Regions from separate parts of the Teredinibacter turnerae T7901 genome, predicted to be linked through region 1. Evidence: predicted binding sites of a transcription regulator. Region 1 holds the regulator's gene; the other holds the start of a gene.
The links. Region 1 encodes FNR, which switches genes on or off when oxygen is low (the NO sensors DNR and NnrR bind a similar motif). Its sites were predicted from a motif close to TTGATNNNNATCAA; they were not measured.
Positions count from the first base shown of each region.

Region 2: TERTU_RS06845 (NifB/NifX family molybdenum-iron cluster-binding protein) is a predicted target of FNR. The motif match lies at 2,067-2,080, and genes of this name have one in related genera.

Region 1 covers NC_012997.1:2,883,564-2,886,673, reverse strand. The annotation lists gene TERTU_RS11540 (SirB2 family protein) at 4-375, opposite strand; gene TERTU_RS11535 (DUF4202 domain-containing protein) at 377-973, opposite strand; gene fnr (fumarate/nitrate reduction transcriptional regulator Fnr) at 973-1,713, opposite strand; gene TERTU_RS11525 (hypothetical protein) at 1,820-2,659, opposite strand.
Region 2 covers NC_012997.1:1,603,233-1,606,342, forward strand. The annotation lists gene TERTU_RS06830 (4Fe4S-binding leucine-rich repeat protein) at 1-479, shown strand, start outside; gene TERTU_RS06835 (hypothetical protein) at 883-1,332, shown strand; gene TERTU_RS06840 (Nif11-like leader peptide family natural product precursor) at 1,362-1,580, shown strand; gene TERTU_RS06845 (NifB/NifX family molybdenum-iron cluster-binding protein) at 1,630-2,013, opposite strand; gene TERTU_RS06850 (LON peptidase substrate-binding domain-containing protein) at 2,398-3,048, opposite strand.

The sequences.
Region 1 (3,110 bases):
TTGTTAGTTTGGTTTTGTCAGAACAACAATAATGATAAAGAAGTAGGTTATAAATGACATTGAAAACAGAGTGATTTGGTATAACCGATTTTGGTGGGTGCGGAAGAGCAGTACGCCGAGCACAATATAAAGCGCAATGAGAGCGAGCTTAACGCCAAACCAGAACACGGCGAACGGTGAATAGCCAAAGAAGATAGCCAGGGTAACCCCGCTTATGAGCAGCCCTGTGTCATTTATGTGGGGCAATATTTTTACCCAGCGCTTATGCAGTAGATCTGATCGTCCGATTAGCCAAAGAAATCGCAGGGAAAAACCAACAAAAGTAAGCAGGGCAAACCACACATGTAGGTGCTTCGCCACGAGGATGTAGGGCATATTAGCTGAGGGCTTTGTTTATTAATGTACCGAGGTGTGGTTTGTAGGGCAGGGCGAGAGCGGCTTGGTGTCCAGATTCGGACATTTTGTTCCAGGTTTTCTGGATAATGTCGATGAGTTTGTCTTCTGCGTGTTTATTGGCAAAATCTTCGAGGTAGTGCTTAAGGAACACCAGACAAATGACATCTTCAAGGGTTTGGGTTTCCGGGTCTCTCCGCAGTTGCCTTTTTTGAATAAGGAACTTTACTCGCTCACAATCTTTTTCGTTAAAGCCGCATTCTGACATGATCTCTGCTGCGCGGTTTGCATGGAAGAGGGAAAGCTCCGAGCGCCACTTTTTGTAGCCAGCACGACCTTCAGGGTAGGCGGAGCGCGGCGATGTCCAGCGCTCGATGTGTTGCGCGCGAGCAGCAATTTGAAGGTGAACCGACGCTTCAGGGCAAAATTCAGCAAGTTGCTCGGTCATACGCTGTCCGTAGAGCAGTTCTTTCGGTTGCTGCTGGCCAGTTTCTGCGTTTACCTCAAGGTTCGGGTCTTTTGCATTGGCGGCATCGATTGAGCGAAGTGCCGCACCCAGCGCTGGATCTTGTGTCTGCATTAGTCGATAGAGACTGAGGCGACGCCTTTTAATGCGTCCAGATCAGAAATGATTACGTGTTTTTTATCCAGCGTAATCACGCCCTGCTTGTGTAAACGACTGAGTACCCGGCTGACCGTCTCGATTGTTAAGCCGAGGTAATTACCTATGTCGGATCGCGACATGGGAAGGTAAAACTCTTTTGCAGACAGGCCACGGTTGTGGTTGCGTGTAGAAATACTGAGCAACAGGGAGGAGATGCGCTCATCAGCGCTGTTCTTACTAAGTAGCGTAATTAGCTGTTGCTCGTGTGTTATTTCTTTACTCATCAACTGAAAAAAGCGGCGCTGAAGATTGGGAACTTGTGCGCTCAGCTCTTCGAGTCGGGTAAATGGAATTTCACATACTGCGGATGTTTCCAGTGCGATGGCTGAGTTGGTGTGATGGTTCGACGCGAGGCCGTCCATACCAATGATTTCGCCCGGTAGGTAGAAGCCGGTTACTTGTTCCTGGCCATCATGGGTCACCTTCACGGTTTTGACCGCTCCGGACCGCAAAGCGTAGACCGAACGAAAGGATTCTCCGGCGTGGTAGACATGGTCGGTCTTTTGTACCGGTCGCCCTCGCTGAATAATGTCGTCAAGTTTGTTTATATCGTCAATATGCAGGCTGATTGGCAGGCAAATAGATGCGAGACGGCAATCGGCACAGTTAACTTGAGGATTGTGGTGGCACTGATGGTTGGCAATAGACTGCGGCATGGCACCTTCCCAGGCTGTGATTTACGGCACCGGCCATTATAGCTAAAAGCGATGTTAAATGCCCGTAAAGACCAGCCTCTGCGGTAAAAAAGTGCCTCAAAAAGGTTTATTCGTGTGTTGGACCGTGATTTATCGGTAATTTCCCTTCTTGCAGTGCCTCCAGGTAGCGATTTTGCGTACAAAAATTTTGTAAAACCATATGTTGTAAGTGGCTTTTGCCCTCCAGCCCCATGTAAATGCAGTTGTTTTCAAGTTCGCATTCGCCATCGAACAGAATCCCGCCGTTTGCACTCAGGTCGTTGTCGATCAGCTTGGGGCGGTTGCCGATATAAATAAAGTCAGGCGCAATCATCCGTTTGACCTCGATAACATGTTCACGAAGGTCATCCAGACAGTTTGAGTCGTGGATCTGAATGCTCATTCCGGTAAACGCGTACTTCCGGATTAAGTCCCCAACGGCTTTTAACTTATCCAAGTCTTCGAGGTCACTCCGGTTGAGAGCGATCTGATAATGGTTGAAACCCAAGCCCTTCAACAGGGCGATGTGGTCACTGTTGACTTCATCCTGATGGGTTACCACTCGGTGCACGCGCTGCTCGGACTCTGAGAGTCCAAAGTGAGATGCTAACGCATGCATAATTCCGGTTAACTCGTAAGGCTCAAAGGACTGGAAGGGGTAGCACAGTAAGAGATTCTCTACTGATTTATGCCCGACGGCGTCAGCCCACAGTTTTATTTCTTTTGTGAGTAGCGCTCCGGCACCTGCCGCTTGCGGATTTGTACGCGCCCACCTGAAGGCGTGCCCATCCATACAAATGCTCACCGAGTGGCTTGGGTGGAGGCGGTATTTTTCCAGGACGCGAGCTGCTTCAAACGCCGAAATTTTGGTATGTCGGCGCAGCGTCGGGTGTTCAGAAATATTGGATTTGGGTTCATTCGTTTGCATAAAAATAGTCTAAGTCAGCGCGCGTTATCCGACTTGATGGAAATCAACGGCGTTGAAGGCTGTCGCGTGGGGTCTGGGAAAAATTGACACTAAATGCAAGGGTATTTGATGCAGTCACCAAAAATTCGCATGGCGAGGAGGGGAAGAGCTTTAGCGGCAGTGTGGGTACAAGCGGGAAATCAAACTCTTCTCCGGAGTGCCGCAGGCGCGGCACCAGTAAGATTTGCGAGGGGAGTACGTTCGTGAATTGTCCTAGGGCCTGTTAACACTAATTCAATTCGCTCTGCTGGAGCCTGTATTTTCAGGATGAAAGGCATTTTTGGCGTTGTTTAGCGGGCTAAACGAGCGAAAAATAACGCATCAGCCTGGAAATACAGGCCCAGCCCTGCGGGTTGCGGCTAAAATCCCGCTCTCAGCGTTGTTTATCGCTCATTTGGAACAACCACTAAAA
Region 2 (3,110 bases), 1.3 Mb from region 1:
AAGCTGTTCGCAGGGCCGTAGCCTACCGACTTCCGAGAGAGCAGCTCTTTCAGCTAATGGATGATGAAGATCGCGAGGTGAGAATTACCGTCGCCGACCGAATTCCGTTAGAGCAATTGGAAAAAATGGCGGACGACCGTGATTATTTGGTGCGTGCCTATGTCGCTCAGCGGTTGAGTGAAGGTCGTCTGTTCAGATTCATTAGAGATCCTGACCTTCAGGTCAGAAAAATTATTGCTGGTCGACTGCCGGAAGAGAGTCTCGGTCTAATGGCTTCTGATCGTGAACCGGAGGTCCGTCGTATTATCGCCCAACGTTTGACGGGTGCCGATGTCGTACCCCTGTTGAGCGACGAGGATTGGACAGTTCGATTGGAGGCGGTAAAAAATGCGCCGCTTGAGGAGCTGTGTCGATTGGACGAGGAAGATGAAGAGGTGTTAATCGCTATTAGCGAACGCCTGGAAACTTCTGACACATAAGTCAGTCAGCGGAGCGCATGACCTTTTGCGCAGGTGATACTTTGTTGTAACTCTAACTCCAGTTGCTCCTGCGCGTGTATGTCGATCATTACAGTAGAGGCGTTATCATATTTTGCGTTCTATCGCCTATTAAATCCTAATTTAAAATGTTTTTTCACCCTTGATTTGTGTGGAAATGGTTTTGTATTCGGCTAGTTATTTTAGATTTTCTTTATAAATAAATCGTTTTGATTGTTGTTAAAAATTACGGCTCTTATCGTTTATCGTGAAAATTGGTTGTTTGTGGGTGAATAAACAGTTTTCTTGTTTGTAGGAATAAGCGGTACGAATAAGCTGATAGGAGCCTGAAACCGAAGCACGTGTGCTTTGTATTTTTTAAGTTGGACATACGCCGGGGGCTAATATGTTTGAACATGCTAATTTGGATGGAAGTAAATACCGCACGCTTGCAGCGGCGGAAACCTTTTTACAGCCGGAAGTGCTGGAGTTTCGCGAAGGCGGAGCCGATTCTGCACCGCGTCTGCAGCACGGCGTTGCAGGTGACGTTCTGGTCGAGCGCTATTTACCAGCAGAGTCAGTGGGCACGGCCTGGCCACATGATTCTGTTGCCGCTCCCTGGTGGGTTGTAGTGGATCATCCTCCTCATGCGGGAATTGTCGCTACGTTTAATGAGTCACTGGGTGGCATTTACAAGCGTGTGCTAAACCCCGAAAAAAATGTTGTTGCCTTTGCTGAGCAAGGCGAAGAAGTTGTTATAAGTGCCGGCGTATATAGCGTCGTGCGTGCGGCAGACAGCAAAGAGTTGAGTGGCAACTCCCTGGTTGCCCTGCGCGCTGCATACTACGCTAATTAATTCAATTATTTAGTACGGAGAAATCAGGAATGTCACTGCAACAAATAAAAGCCTTTTCAGATGCGGCTCGTGAAAATTCAGAATTGGGCGGCAAGCTGAAAGAGTGCCAAAAAATACGTGATATGCTTACTTTAGGAACCGAATATGGTTTCGCTATGGACGAGGTCGAGCTTTATCCGCCTAACGAACCTCAATTTACCGAAGACCAGCTCAGTGAGAAGCTTGTAAAAGCGTTACTGCGCGTTTAGTTTTCCGCTGATGCCGTGATCAAGCTCGCCACTTGACCACGGCATTTTTTTACATAACGGCATGCCCGGTACACAATTCCATATTATGGGGTCTGGGCGCGGGCAATTCATGAGCAATGTAGGCGTCTACTGCTTTATCGGGGTCGGTTTCAGATGTCGATAGCAACGTCGTATTACGTTCTGCCAGGCGTCGAATTACGCCGTCACCCGCTGATCCAGCTATTGCGAATTCAACGCCGTGTATAGGATGGCGGTTACCATCGCCTCGTACGTGCCATTCATGCAAGCTCGACTTTTCTGTCAGTTGAATTTTCCAAACTGCTTCCTTTTTACCATTTTCAATGTTGTATACCTGCCATATCAGTGCTCGGCCCGCATGCGGTGATACCTTTCCGTCCCGTTGCAGTGCAACAGCTATTAGTTCTCTGTTCATTGTCAGCTCCTCGTAATGTCAACACGATAATACCGGTATTGTGTTGGCCCACGTTGATGTGAGGCAAATCCGTACGCTTGGTTTTTGTAATTGTTTGTCGCCGAAAAAATATAAAAATTGGCGCCAGTCGTACGCTTACTATTGAGGTACGTTATAGATGATTTGCTACACCGCGAAATCTATGTTCGCAAAACGGATATCAGCTCACACAAATTTATCTGGTCGCTTTTTACAGATGCGATCGCCACGATTTAGCTCCAAGTGTGAACTTGAAAGGCCGAATTCCGAGGCTATTTAGCTTTAGCTGGGTGCGGTGGTGGAATAAACGCTGTGAGTCATTGCGTGCAATTTTTATTAAAAACTATTTATTACGCAGGACTCCCCCTATTGGGATGGCTGTGAATCGTCTGCGCTAAGTAATCGTATAAAATCGACTAGTTTTTGTTGCCGCACTGGAAGAAGATCGGTTTCAATCAGAATTTGTTTCAATTGACTTGGCAGAGGGAGAAGGGTAACTAAATAATTGATTACCTGCTCACCGCTTAGTGCTTCTCGTTCAAGGCCAAGTTGTTGCCATGTTTGTTCGGTTATCGCGTCCTCCAGATATTGGGTTAGCGAGGTGGTCAGTTTGCTATCCAGTATGCCGTCTTCATCCAGCGGCTTGGCGCTTGCGCTCCAAAGTCCACTGGGACCTTGGACTATATCATCGAGAACATATCGCTGCGTTCCCACAACAGATAGTGAAAGAAGTCCGTTTTCCCGTTGGCCAAAATCTTCGATATGCGCGAGTGTACCAACCCTGTAAAAGGGTAAGTCTGGACTATTTGCGGCCTTTGGCAGGTCTTTGAGCACTTCTTGGTCTTCACTCCCTTCTTTCAACAGGGGGATAACAAACCCCGAATCTGTTTGTAGGCAATCAGAGACCATATCGAGGTAGCGTCGTTCGAATATTTGTAACGGAAGACGGCAGGCGGGTAAAAGCGGGATGTTTAACGGAAAAACTGCTAACCGGTTCTCAAAATTGGTATCCGACATGGGCACTTAAATCACTCAGATGACTCTAGGGCAGTTAGTTTACCTTAGCTAGACGCGGCTGC